Regions from separate parts of the Paenibacillus intestini genome, predicted to be linked through region 1. Evidence: predicted binding sites of a transcription regulator. Region 1 holds the regulator's gene; the other holds the start of a gene.
What was found. The regulator CtsR, encoded in region 1, represses protease genes until heat stress. The targets are predictions, from matches to a motif close to ATGGTCAATAAAGGTCAAACA.

Region 1 (7,442 bases):
GGCACAAGCAGCCTTTTGTACAGAATGAACTTACATTAGAAGAAAATGAGGTGCAGATTAGTATGGAACTTCGCAAATTAACGATCGACGATTATGAGGCTTGTATGGCGCTCTCCGAGTATGCTTTTCAATTTAAATTAACAGAGGATCAGTTAGAGAAGCGGCGCCAGGAATTCGCTAAGCATAATGTATTGGGGGTTTATGCGGATGGTCAGGTTGGAGCCAAGCTGCAGATTATTCCTTTTCAGACCTATATCCACGGAAGGTCCTTTGAAATGGGTGGAATTGCAGGTGTAGCGACTTGGCCGGAATATAGACGTAAGGGCTGGGTAGCAGGATTGCTGAAATACGCACTAGAAGAAATGAATCGGAATAAACAAAGTGTATCTTTCCTGCATCCGTTTTCGTTTTCTTTTTATCGAAAGTATGGCTGGGAAATCTATGTTGAATATAAGAAATACAAATTGTCTACGGCTCAACTGCCTGCCAAGCAACTGACACCAGGCACGATCAAACGTGGTAATGCTGAGCTTGCAGAATTGAAGCAGGTGTATGACGCTTATGCAGCGCGCTATAATGGGACTTTGAATCGTGATGATGCGTGGTGGGAAAATTCCGTTTATGTCAAAAAAGGAAGCCAGCGTGCTGTATACTATGATGAGGCAGGAGTGCCGCAAGGGTATGTCCTCTACGAAGTCAAGGAAAGTAAGTTTACCATCGGTGAGTTCATTCATTTGAATGAAGAGTCCAGACGAGGGCTTTGGACGTTCATTGCTAATCACGATTCCATGATTAACGAAGTAACTTTACAGGCACCTGCAAGTGATCTGCTTGCATTTCAATTGGACAATCCACGGATTGGGCAAGAGGTAGTGCCTTACTTTATGGCACGAATCGTGAGCGTGGAGCAGTTCATTTCGCAGTATCCTTTTGCCAGTCAAGACTCGCCCGTACAGATTTGGCTTGACGTCGAAGATGCTTACGCTCCGTGGAACGAAGGTGTATGGGAATTAAACGTGGCGATGAACGGAACCGCTTCAATATGGAAAAAGGCAAAATCGGATGGCGAAGGTCAGCTGAATCAGCCGATTCGTCTCAGTATTCAATCCCTTTCAGCCGTGTTAATGGGTTATCGTAGACCCGCAGAGATGGCACAGATCGGTAGATTGGAAGGGCCAGTGAGCGCTATCCAAGCGCTGGAAAAGGCAGTTCCCAAACGCGAAACCTATTTGCTTGATTTCTTTTGAGCGACGATCTATATCGAGTACGACTTCATTCCAACAGATACTAAGCGCAATTGGAAGCAATGAGAACTTCTCCCGAGGTCCGGGAGAGGTTTTTTTGTGTCAGGCGAATATTTCGTGTAAAATCGTAAAAAATGAATAGTGCCCCCACTTGGCAAAACAGTAAAATATGCTATAATGTATATAAAGTCAAAGAAAGTCAAAGTCAACTCAAGGTTAAATACGTAGGATTATATTTCTGGAATACGTGCTATTTACCTATGATATGACGTTAGCTTTCTTACTGTTCTCTGATGAAAAGTACCGTAAGTCGGAACACATCATTGGAAGATCAAGGGGATATTCAAGGACCTTCGTGCTTCCTTTGTTCTCCTGTTTAACACTTGTATCAGCAAGATTCGCTGTTTCTCTGAGTGGTTAAATGGGTGGAGAAGGTGTACTCTGTGGGGGGCGTGTGGTCCTTATTGACTTAACGTTTCAGACAGTGGAGGATGATTGGATGCGTAATATCTCTGATATTATTGAACGATATCTGAAGGGTATTTTGCATGAAAGTCCCGAAGGAATGATTGAAATTCAGCGTAATGATCTGGCAGATCAGTTTTCATGTGTACCTTCCCAGATCAATTATGTCATCAGCACCCGTTTCACTCTTGAAAAAGGGTATCTCGTCGAGAGTAAACGTGGCGGTGGTGGATATGTTCGTATACAACGCATTGAATTACCTGCCCAATCGGCGCTGCACAACCATCTGCATCACAGTATTGGTGACGAGATTGGACAGACTGCTGCGGAAGGCTTGATTTATCAATTGGAAGAAGCGCGTTTTTTAAGTAAGCGGGAAGCCGGGTTGATGCGTGCGGCTGTGTCGAGAGAAGTTCTTATGGTCAAACTTCCTTACCGGGATCAAATTCGTGCCAGAATGTTGAAGGCAATGCTAATATCTTTGCTCGGTAAATGAAAACTATCGGGATCAAAGGAGGTACATCTATATGCTGTGCCAAGAATGTAACAAACGTCCGGCTACACTTCATTTTACGAAAATTGTAAATGGCGAGAAGACGGAATTTCATATTTGTGAATCATGTGCCCGAGAGAAGGGGGAGATGATTCCTGGAACAGCAGGAGGATTCTCTATTCACAACCTGTTATCAGGAATACTCGATTTTGATCCGGCAGGCAAAAGTTCAGGTGCTGCTCCTGCTAAAACGCTGCAATGTGAAGAATGTGGCATGACGTATGCCCAGTTCAGCAAAGTTGGTCGTTTTGGCTGCAGTTCCTGTTATAAATATTTTGACAGCCGTCTGGACCCTTTGTTCAAGCGAGTGCATGGTAGTACATCGCATGTAGGTAAAGTTCCTGCCAGAGCAGGCGGGCGTATTAAGGTGAAACGGCAAATTGCCGATCTGAAGCAAAATCTGCAGCAGAGCATTGCTCAAGAAGAGTTCGAAGAGGCCGCTCAGATTCGTGACCAGATCCGGGAACTTGAAAAAGAAATAGCTCAAGAGTAAAGTTTGTCATAAGTAGGAGGGAAGCATGATGCCTAATCTGCGTTTTACAGAGAAGGCGCTCAGTGACTGGATGCGCAGTGATGCAACTGATTCGGAGATCGTAATCAGCAGTCGTGTCCGGATCGCACGTAACCTTCAGCATATCCCGTTTCCAATGCTGGCTTCGAGTGAGCAATCGGAAGAGGTGCTGAATAAGCTGAGCGAAGTACTTCAGTACGATGACGTACACGCCTTTGGTGATTTTACTACACTCGATCTGATCGATATTGACGAACTCGACAAGCGTGTGCTGGTGGAAAAACATTTGATTAGTCCGAGTCTGGCGAATGAATCGACCAACGGAGCCGTAATTCTTAGTGAGGATGAGTCGGTAAGTATTATGATCAATGAAGAAGATCATTTGCGTATCCAGTGCCTCTATCCGGGGTTCCAGGTCAAAGAGGCCTGGGAGAAAGCTTCCGCTATAGATGATGCTTTTGAAGCGCACGTGGATTATGCGTTTGATGATCGCAGAGGGTATCTGACCAGTTGTCCAACCAACGTTGGAACAGGTGTCAGGGCATCGGTTATGATGCACCTTCCCGCATTGGTTATGACTCAGCAGATTGGCCGTATCCTCAGTGCCGTATCTCAAGTGGGATTAACGGTGCGAGGGATCTATGGAGAGGGTAGCGAGGCGATGGGCAACTTGTTCCAGATTTCCAATCAGATTACACTTGGACAGACGGAGCAAGAAGTGATTGACAACCTCCACGGTGTTGTTTTACAGATGATTGGTCATGAGCGTACCGCAAGAGAACGGCTCATTACTGATTCCAGACTGCGTATTACGGATCGAGTGATGCGTTCCTACGGGATTTTGTCTCATGCAGCGATTGTAGATACGAAGGAAGCAGCGCAACGTTTGTCGGATGTGCGGCTCGGCGTAGATCTTGGTTTGTTGGAAGGATTATCGATTCCAGTGATGAATGAGTTGAATGTAATGACTCAGCCAGGGTTTTTACAAAAAACATTTGGGGATATGCGTACAGATGAGCGCGACATCTACCGTGCTCAGTTAATTCGTGATACGATCAATGCAGCTAAAAGTTCTGGTTAAACCTTCCTTTAAGCGTTAATATGGGTTTCATGCCGCATCTGCGGCTTTTATATAATAAGCTTCCATCTAGACTGAAGCTACCAATGATTTTATTCGCAGCATGGCTGCAAACAAAAGTGATATGAAGAATAACGAAGGGGCATTCAAATAGAATGGAATCCCTCGTTTTATCCAAAACCATGGAGGTGCAGGAGATATGATGTTTGGAAGATTTACGGAACGGGCCCAAAAGGTGCTCGCACTCGCGCAGGAAGAAGCTGTCCGTCTCGGTCACAATAACATCGGTACGGAGCATATTTTGCTCGGCCTCATTCGTGAAGGTGAAGGCATTGCTGCCAAAGCACTGATCGGCCTGGGACTCGGATTGGAAAAAATTCAGGATGAAGTAGAAACGCTGATTGGCCGTGGCCAAGAGCAACCTACGAACATTGCATATACGCCACGTGCGAAAAAAGTAATTGAATTGTCGATGGATGAGGCGCGTAAACTCGGCCACACCTATGTTGGAACAGAACACATTCTTCTCGGATTGATCCGTGAAGGTGAAGGCGTTGCGGCACGTGTGCTCAATAACCTTGGCATCAGCTTGAACAAAGCACGTCAGCAAGTACTGCAATTGCTCGGTAGTAGTGAAGCAGTTTCCAGCCACAACGGCACACCTGCCAATGTAAGCACACCAACGCTGGACAGCCTCGCTCGTGATTTGACGGCGTATGCCAGAGAGAATAACCTTGACCCAGTTATTGGCCGTAGCAAGGAAATCGAGCGTGTGATTCAGGTATTGAGTCGTCGTACCAAAAATAACCCGGTATTGATCGGTGAACCGGGTGTAGGTAAAACAGCGATTGCCGAGGGGCTTGCCCAGAAAATTATTGCAAACGAAATTCCCGAAACATTGCGTGATAAACGTGTAATGACGCTGGATATGGGTTCGGTTGTTGCTGGAACCAAATATCGTGGTGAGTTCGAGGATCGATTGAAAAAAATCATGGATGAGATTCGTCAGGCGGGCAACATTGTCCTGTTCATTGATGAGTTGCACACACTGATTGGTGCAGGTGGCGCAGAAGGCGCGATTGATGCATCGAACATCTTGAAACCGGCTCTTGCTCGTGGAGAATTACAGTGCATCGGTGCAACGACACTGGATGAGTACCGCAAATACATCGAGAAGGATGCTGCGCTAGAGCGTCGTTTCCAACCGATTACAGTGGATCAACCATCACCGGAAGAAGCCATTCAAATTTTGCATGGTCTGCGTGATCGTTACGAAGCGCATCACCGTGTGAAAATTACGGACGAAGCGATTGTGCAAGCTGTCAAATTGTCGGATCGTTATATTACAGATCGTTTCTTACCGGATAAAGCGATCGACTTGATCGATGAAGCAGGATCAAAAGTAAGATTGAATTCCTATACCATTCCGCCAAACCTGAAACAATTGGAGAGCCGTCTGGAAGATATCCGTAAGGAAAAAGACGCCGCGGTTCAGAGTCAAGAGTTCGAAAAGGCAGCGGCACTGCGTGATACGGAACAAAAAATCCGTGAAGAGCTTGATACAACGAAAAATCAATGGAAAGAAAAACAAGGTCGTACCGATTCCGAAGTCACTCCAGAGGATATCGCTCAAGTGGTAGCCAACTGGACAGGAATTCCGGTAAACAAGTTGAAAGAAGAAGAGACACAGCGTCTGATGAATCTGGAGTCCATTCTTCATGAACGTGTAATCGGTCAGGATGAGGCTGTTAAATCGGTTAGCCGTGCTGTTCGCCGTGCACGTGCAGGACTTAAAGACCCGAAACGCCCAATGGGTTCATTCATCTTCCTCGGCCCTACCGGTGTAGGTAAAACCGAGCTGGCTCGCGCACTTGCTGAAGCGATGTTTGGTGATGAAAATGCTGTAATCCGGATTGATATGTCCGAGTATGGTGAGAAGCACTCCACAGCACGACTGGTCGGAGCGCCTCCAGGTTATGTTGGATACGAAGAAGGCGGTCAGTTGACAGAGAAAGTTCGTCGCAAACCGTACTCCGTTGTCCTGCTGGATGAAGTGGAAAAAGCTCACCCCGAAGTTTTCAACATCTTGTTGCAAGTGCTGGAAGATGGTCGTCTGACGGATTCCAAAGGCCGTGTTGTTGACTTCCGTAATACACTGATTATTCTCACATCCAACGTGGGTGCAGAAGCGATCAAACGTAATTCTACTCTTGGATTCACAGCTGTTGTGGATGCAGGTGCAGATTACGATAATATGAAGGGCAAAGTGATGGATGAGCTGAAGAAAAGCTTCCGTCCTGAGTTCTTGAACCGGATCGATGAAATCATCGTATTCCATTCGCTCGAAGAGAAACACATTGCTGAGATTGTTACTCTTATGAGTGAGGACCTACGTAAACGTCTTAATGAGTACGAGGTGGATTTTGAGCTCACAGATAACGCTAAGGCCTTCTTGGCGAAAGCTGGCTTTGATCCTGCTTACGGTGCACGCCCACTTCGCCGGGCGATCCAGAAGCACATTGAAGACAAATTGTCTGAAGAGTTGCTTACAGGTAATGTGACTAAAGGGGATTCCTTACTCATCGACGAAGAGAATGGTGCATTGTCTGTAACGAAAAAGGAAGTAGCAGTTCCAACCAATGAGGAAATTGAAACAAAATAAATATGACGTATGTGGCTGAATGAATTCAGCTAGCCGCATATATAGAACCTCCCTGGCTTTGGCCGGGGAGGTTTTTTTCGTATGTACGAATATATAAAGGGATGTGTGAAGATTTGATTGAGATGAAGCGATATTGATGAGGAACATGTGTAAAGTTTGCGATAATCCTTTACGAAAAATCTCAAACAATGGTAAACTTTTAGTATCCCTGTATGTCAGGGCAACGAGTAAATTTTGTCGAATAATGCAAAATGCTGCTATAAAATAAAAAAATCAATAGGAGTGCTGAAGTGGCCAAAGTAAAAACCAAGTTTCAATGTACGGAATGCGGCTATGAAGCCCCCAAATGGTACGGGAAATGTCCTGGCTGTCAGTCCTGGAATTCGATGATAGAAGAAACTGAAACGGTAGTCAAAACACAAGGAAGAAATTCTCCTCTGTTTGACAGTAAAGATAAACCGCTTCCTATCATAGATATAGATAGCGGTCAGGAGCCGCGTGTACAGACTGGAATCGGTGAACTGAACCGTGTATTGGGCGGCGGCATTGTGCCAGGTTCGCTTGTTCTGGTGGGGGGCGACCCGGGGATTGGAAAATCAACGTTGATGTTACAGACTTCTCATGCGCTGACCCACTCGGGGCTACGCGTGTTATATGTGTCTGGAGAAGAATCCGTAAAGCAGACGAAGCTGCGCGCAGACCGTCTCGGTGCACTCTCGCCGGAGCTGTATGTGCTCTGTGAAACCAATATGGAGCGGGTTGAGGAAGCGGTGGATCAGATCCAGCCGCATTTTCTTGTCATCGATTCCATTCAGACCGTATATCTGCCCGAAGTTACCAGCGCACCAGGAAGTGTAGCACAGGTAAGGGAATGTACGTCCAGATTCATGCGGATTGCGAAAGGCCGAGGCATTGCAACGGTTCTTGTA
Region 2 (7,442 bases), on a different contig from region 1:
CTGCTACTGCACGAGTACCGTGGGAGAATGGCTCGATTTCGAATACGCCCATAGGTCCGTTCCATACAACCAGTTTGGAGTTTTTAACTACGTCAGCGTAGATCTCACGTGTTTTAGGACCGATGTCGATACCTTCCCAATCTGCAGGAATGTCGCCAACTTCAACGATTTTTGTGTTTGCGTCTGCACTGAAATCGTCAGAGATTACGATATCCACTGGCAGGTAGAAGTTTTTGCCCAGTTTTTTTGCTTTTTCGATAAAGCCAAGTGCTACATCCAATTTGGACTCATCCAGCAGGGATTGACCTACTTCGTGGCCTTGAGCTTTCATGAATGTGTAAGACAAACCACCACCGATGATTACGTTGTCTGCAATATTCAGCAGGTTGTCGATCACATCGATTTTGTCTTTTACTTTGGAACCACCGATGATTGCTGTGAAAGGACGCTCAGGGTTGGAGATTGCTTTACCCAACACATCAAGCTCTTTTTCCATCAACAAACCGGACACTGCTGGAAGCAAGTGAGCGATTCCTTCGGTCGAAGCATGTGCTCTGTGAGCTGCACCGAATGCATCGTTAACGAATACATCAGCGAGTTCAGCAAATTGTTTTGCCAGTTCCGGATCGTTCTTCTCTTCGCCTGCGTGGAAACGAACGTTCTCAAGCAACAATACGTCGCCATCGTTCATTGCCGCGATTTGAGCTTTAACCGCTTCACCTACGGAATCATCCGCTTTAGTAACCGGTTTACCCAGCAATTCAGACAAACGCTCAGCTGCTGGCGTCAAACGCATGGATTCTACAACTTCACCCTTTGGACGTCCCATGTGGCTCGCCAAGATTACTTTTGCACCTTTTTCGATCAGGAAGTTGATCGTAGGCAGTGTTGCACGAATACGTTTGTCATCTGTAATTTTACCATCTTCGAGCGGCACATTGAAATCTACACGGACAAATACCCGTTTTCCATTCAATTCGATATCACGTACACTTTTTTTGTTCATCTCTATTTCCTCCGCACCCATGTATTTGGTGAACCTTTCAAGAGCTGAATCCCTTGTCAGTCCTGGTGTTCATGAGAAATTAACTAAATATCCATATATAAAGAGCGGAAACAATAACAATCTGTTTCCGCTCTATGTTATTACAGATATTACTTGATCATTTTTGCAAAGTGCTCCAATGTGCGAACCAATTGAGCTGTGTAGGACATTTCGTTGTCATACCAAGCTACAGTTTTAACCAGTTGTTGGTCGCCAACAGTCAGAACTTTAGTTTGAGTTGCATCAAACAGGGAACCGAAAGTGATTCCTTGGATATCGGAAGATACGATTTCGTCTTCAGTGTATCCGAAAGTTTGTGGATCGGAAGCTTCTTTCATAACTGCGTTAACTTCTTCAGCAGTAACTTTTTTGCCCAGAACAGTTACAAGCTCAGTCAGGGAACCAGTAGCTACTGGTACACGTTGAGCTGCACCATCCAATTTGCCTTGCAGTTCAGGGATAACCAGACCGATTGCTTTAGCAGCACCAGTTGTGTTAGGAATGATGTTTTCAGCTGCTGCGCGAGCACGACGGAAGTCACCTTTAGGGTGTGGAGCATCCAATGTGTTTTGGTCGCCAGTGTAAGCGTGAATTGTAGTCATCAAACCTTGAACGATTCCGAATTTGTCTTGCAGTGTTTTTGCCATAGGTGCCAGGCAGTTTGTTGTGCAAGATGCGCCGGAGATTACAGTTTCAGTACCGTCGAGAATTTCATGGTTTACGTTGTAAACGATGGTTTTCATGTCGCCAGTAGCTGGTGCGGAGATAACAACTTTCTTAGCTCCACCTTTCAAGTGTTTCTCAGCTGCTTCTTTCGTTGTGAAGAAACCAGTACATTCCAGAACGATGTCTACACCCAGGTCTCCCCAAGGCAGTTCTTCAGGGTTACGGTTAGCAAGTACTTTAACTTCTTTGCCGTTTACTTTGAAGAAACCATCATGTACTTCAACATCGCCATCGAAGCGACCTTGAGTTGTATCATATTTGAGCAAATGAGCCAGCATTTTAGCGTCAGTCAAGTCGTTGATTGCTACTACTTCAATGCCCTCTACATTTTGAATACGGCGGAATGCCAAACGACCAATACGTCCAAAACCGTTAATACCTACTTTAATCATGAGTAAGTTCCTCCCAAGTTTTGATTAGTTTTTTATGAAGCTATATATTCAAGACAGACGGTAAAGTCCGTCAAGACAACAAGAGTTGTGTTCAAAATAAAACCATTTCATCTCTGAAAAGTTAGATGTTTTCCATGTCAGCGACGATGACTTCGGCCGCAGCCTCATCAATAATCAGAATATCTTCCTGTCCGAACCGCAGTACGGAATGGATGGCAGCTGCCTTGCTTTTGCCGCCCGCAATGCCAATGACTACATCGGTGCGTTCGATATCCTGAAGCCGCATGCCCAGCGTAAGCATGGTATGTACCACGTCACCCTGACCATTGAAGTAATACCCGAAGGACTCCGATACAGCTCCCTGCTCCTGAAGTTCGTCAATGATCTCCGGTGCAAGCTTGCGTCTCTTCGCCATCTCCACAGCATCACCAATGCCATGAATTACGATGCGCGATTGCCTGATCAGCTGTAAAATCTCCTGAACTCCCGGGTCCTGGATCAGTGATTCATAGGCATGGTCACTAAGCAAATCCGGTACATGCAGGAGTTTGTATTGAGCCCCTGTCCGTTTTGCCATCGTGGATGCAATCGTATTTGCCTGAATTTCCAGGCTCTCTCCCAACCCGCCACGTGCTGGTACAAACCAGACACCCTTCATTGAAGTCGGTGGTGTGAGTTGTTCTGCGACTTCGGCCGTTGTTGATCCGCCTGTTACAGCGACAACGTCGTTGTCATTCATGATACTGCTGAGAGCTTTTGCTCCAGCTCTTCCAAGCTCCCTTTTGGCGTAAGGAGATATATCCGAATCACCAGGAACCACGACTACCTTTTGCAGACCGTAGGCTTGCTTGATTCGCTCTTCCAGCTCGGATAATCCAAACAGCTCTTTCGCGACAGGTTCTAATTGCTGCAGCAAATTATAACCCGCCTCGCTGATCTTCATCCCTGCACTGTCAATTTCGATAAGTCCCTGAGCCTTTAACAGATCGGTCTCAGCTCTCAGAACCCGCTCGGTCATCTGCATGGAATTGGCTAACGTTCTCCGCCCAATCACATCCGATAACATGATCTGGTGCAGAATCGTATAGCGTTTTTTCAAGACATCCATGAGATCGGGCAGAAGCTGCTTTTGCACTTCCAAGATCGTTCGCATGCTTTCCACTCCCGCAAGCTTCATGTTCCAAGCTTTCTGCATGGCCTTAAAATGTCCCGGGTTAACTTTTTAAGTCCCACGTTCATTCTACCTAAAACTGACGCGAGATGCAAGTGTTTCAATTGCTTATTTCGACAGGTTAGCAGGCGTTTATACGCGCCTATTTTCACAACCTCAACACATCGAGATAAGGAAATGAGGATCTCACACCATATATAGAAGAAGTCCACACATAACATCTATATCTTGCTGTGTTTCATTTTCATAGGGCATGTCCAAAACTTCTTATAGCATGTACTGAAATACAAGCTTTATCCATCTTTCTTCATCATGATCATTTCCGAAACAATTCAAACCATCTTCGGAATAACTCAGCCCATTCATGAAAGACAACGTGAGCCCATTAATCGTAAGGAAAACCACACCATGTTCATGCAAAGCAACTGCTTGCAATTCACCAGTGCATAAGCTATAATCATTATTGCTGTCACATAATTTGCGCCCGTGGTCCAATGGATATGACGTAGGCCTCCGAAGCCTGAGATCCAAGTTCGATTCTTGGCGGGCGCGCCACTTAATTTTTTAACAGCTCATAATGCATTTAACCAACGAAACCGGAAAGGTTTCTTTTTTTTCAAACTTAGTTTGACTTTCTTTGACTTTTTGTTTGAGATTGTTTATGATGTGGTTAATACGGTAACAGTTTAAGTATAAACACCATTTAACATTTACATTTCCGAGGAGGTTTTTCACGTGAGTTATATTCCAATGGTCGTTGAACAGAGCAACCGGGGTGAGCGCGCCTATGATATTTATTCCAGATTGCTGAAGGATCGTATCATTTTCCTTGGCAGCGACGTGAATGACGTTGTAGCGAATGCCATCATGGCACAGATGTTGTTCCTGGCAGCGGAAGATCCGGAGAAAGACATTCACCTATACATCAACAGCCCAGGCGGATCCATCACAGCGGGGATGGCAATTTACGATACAATGCAGTTCATTAAACCGGATGTATCTACGATCTGCGTAGGTATGGCGGCTTCTATGGGTGCATTCTTGTTGAATGCCGGTGCAAAAGGCAAACGTTTTGCGTTGCCAAACAGTGAAATTATGATTCACCAACCACTGGGTGGCGCACAAGGTCAAGCGTCGGACATCGAAATCCGTGCACGTCGCATTCTGAAAATGCGTGATACCTTGAACCGCATCATCTCCGAGCGCACAGGTCAACCTCTGGAGCGTATCGAAAAAGATACAGATCGTGACTACTTCATGAGTGCTGCTGAAGCAGCCGATTACGGTATCATCGATAAAGTAATCCAAAACGTAGGCTCCCAAGGCATCTAAGCTTTAGCTACCTGGAGACAACGTAAATAAGCGCAGGGCGGGCATCACCTGAATATAGGTGAGCACGCTCTGCGCTTTTTAATTATAAACAGGCAATATCACCACCCGGTCTTGGGGTGCATTGCCTGCATAAAGCAGAAGCCCCCGTCATTCTTGCTTCGACGGAGGCTTCCGGTTTATTATTTTTCACGAAGAAACGGTATAAGTGCTCTTGACTTGAATTTAATTTATTTTATGATTTCATCTAACCTAATACGAACTTACTTCTCCGAAGCTACGTTGCTGAATGGTGCGGTTCCTTTAGGCAGAATATCCTTGTAAGTGAACTTGAATTCAGGGAAGCCCTCCGCATATGCTGTGTACTCATACAACTGGAAGAATACCACTGCACCTGTTGGCGTCACGTAGAAATCCTGATCTTTGTTAAGGCCTTTGTAGCCACTCAAGTATCCCGTGTTCGCTTTCAGTTGCTCGCCAACCTTTTTGCTGATCGTTTCACGCATCGACTTGCTATTAGCAATTACATCATCCAGTGTCAGCTCTTTGCCAGTGTCGAGTGCAAACGTGTGACCTGTACGGTAAGTCATACCGTGTGCGCCTGCATAGTCCTCATAACGTTGAGTGATCAGACCCAGTACGCCGTTCTCATTGTAACTCACCACATACGAAGCTTCGAATGCATATGGACGATTTGCAGTTGCTCCACCAAATTCAGACGTTTGTTTTTTGAACGCCGCAACAGCGGTGTCTACTTCATCTTTGAGCACCTTGTTAATCGCAGCTTCTGCCTCTTTGCTCGCCAGTCCGCTCACTTGCGGGTACTGCACATCCACCTCAGCATTTTTAACGGTTACATTCGCTTTGGTCGATTTCACCTGTACGTTATTTTGTTTCACCTTGCTCAGGGTCAGTGTTTTGGTTTTGGCATCCCAGCTACCTTGTACACCCAAATAATCTCTCATTGCAGAGAACGGGATGTACAAACGACCCTGGATCAACTTTGCTTCCACTTGAGGATAAAAACCATTAATATACACGTTCGGCTGTCCATCCATCAAACTAACAGTCATTGCATTGTTCGCTGCAGTTACGGTATATGACTTTGTTTTTGCATCATATTTCAATGTCCCGCCTGCTACATCCTTAACTGCTGTCAGCGACACCCATGTAGATCCACCTTGGAGCAACCCTTTTTGCGTGAGGGTTTTACCGCCTGATTTCAACGTTACTTCAGCCGGTGCAGTTACTTTGGAAGATACGGATGCTGCTTGAACCGATTGATCCATCCACGCTGTACTTCCTCCCATAATTACACCTGCTGCCAATAATGCACTCGTCCACTTTTTCCATGTTTTCATCTGTAAAACTCCTCTCTAATATTTCATTTAGGTTTAATGCGTATGTAAATTTAATTAGATTTCATAGGCCATACGCTTGCCTCTTTATTATAATTAACCCTTTTTCGGAAAGGTTTACAGCTCCAGTTACAATGTTGATGAAAATCGTACGATATTAATCGCAGAAAATGAACGTTTTGTCACGAACAATGCTACAAAAACGACATGATTCGACCATCTCTTAGACAGGTAACACAAGTACTTTCTGACCCTCGCTTCCTCAAAGCCAGCATGTGCAACAAAAAAACACGGCCCCGAAGGACAGTGCTTTTGTCATTTTTATAAATTCTTAATATTTAATATTTTATCCCGTGATGTGCAAAATTCCTTACTTCATCTCATACGTGATATTCAGAACGGTGCTTACTTTGACCTGACCAGCCTCAATCTGTGTACCTGCATCTGATTCACTCTTCGCTTGCGACATGAGCTCTGATGCATAGAACACAGGAACATTAGCATCTGGCTGACTTACCGAAAGAACAGTACCCAGCTGACGTTTAACCGCTTTAGCGATCGCTCCTGCTTTCACATCTGCATTAGCTACCGCCTTAGCAATCACTTCGGATTCGTATTTCTCCGGATTCTCTACTGTAAAGCGTACATTTTCGATGTTGTTGGCACCCGCCTGGGATGCGGCATCCAGCAATTCACCAATCTTGTCCATATCACGATATGTCACTGTCAACGTGTGATGTGCTGTGTAACCTTTAATTTTCTGTCCATCTTTTTCGCTATACGTGTAGTTTGGTTGCACATAGAATTGACTGGTTTGAATATCATCTGCACTGATCTTCCATGTGTTTTTCAGCAAATTAGTAACCTTTTGGATCTTAGCAGCATTTGCCTTCTGTGCTGACGCCGCAGTATCGGCAGTACTGTTCACACCGATGGACAGATAGGCAATATCCGGCTTCACTTGAATCTCACCTTTACCTACGACATTGATTACATTTTGCTGTACGCCCTGAACTTCGGCAGCATAAGCGTAGTTTCCTGGAGCTACATAAGCCGTTCCTCCGACCAGCAACGAACTTGCCACCAGCACTGCACCAAACGGTTTCATCCATTGTTTACCCATTACGAATAACCTCCTCATATGTTAACTTCTCAAACTTGAAGCGATTTGATACCTTAACAGACGGGACAAATTCCATAATGTTGCACTTGACGGACCCGTTTAATTAAATTTTATATAAAACGCAAAAAAGCCCCTTGCGGGACTTCTTCATGGATTGAATTGAGTTCATGAAGCTTATTGGTTCTCAAGCTCTTCCTTGCTCACCAGGCTAACTAAAGCGTTTACAGCCTGATCCGCATCCGCGCCTTCAGCACTAATATGGATTTCTGTACCTGTACTGATCGCAAGGCTCATGATT

Region 2: clpP (ATP-dependent Clp endopeptidase proteolytic subunit ClpP) is a predicted target of CtsR. The motif match lies at 3,959-3,979, and genes of this name have one in related genera.

Annotation. Positions count from the first base shown of each region.
Region 1 covers NZ_JAURUN010000018.1:56,311-63,752, reverse strand. Annotated here, with positions in the region: gene J2T16_RS27565 (GNAT family N-acetyltransferase) at 63-1,247, shown strand; gene J2T16_RS27560 (CtsR family transcriptional regulator) at 1,744-2,205, shown strand; gene mcsA (protein-arginine kinase activator protein McsA) at 2,237-2,755, shown strand; gene mcsB (protein-arginine kinase McsB) at 2,784-3,854, shown strand; gene J2T16_RS27545 (ATP-dependent Clp protease ATP-binding subunit) at 4,051-6,513, shown strand; gene radA (DNA repair protein RadA) at 6,804-7,442, shown strand, end outside.
Region 2 covers NZ_JAURUN010000012.1:132,136-139,577, forward strand. Annotated here, with positions in the region: gene J2T16_RS24655 (phosphoglycerate kinase) at 1-1,006, opposite strand, end outside; gene gap (type I glyceraldehyde-3-phosphate dehydrogenase) at 1,156-2,163, opposite strand; gene J2T16_RS24665 (sugar-binding transcriptional regulator) at 2,285-3,316, opposite strand; tRNA gene J2T16_RS24670 (tRNA-Arg) at 3,815-3,889, shown strand; gene clpP (ATP-dependent Clp endopeptidase proteolytic subunit ClpP) at 4,070-4,666, shown strand; gene J2T16_RS24680 (stalk domain-containing protein) at 4,927-6,024, opposite strand; gene J2T16_RS24685 (SIMPL domain-containing protein) at 6,392-7,144, opposite strand; gene J2T16_RS24690 (HPr family phosphocarrier protein) at 7,319-7,442, opposite strand, start outside.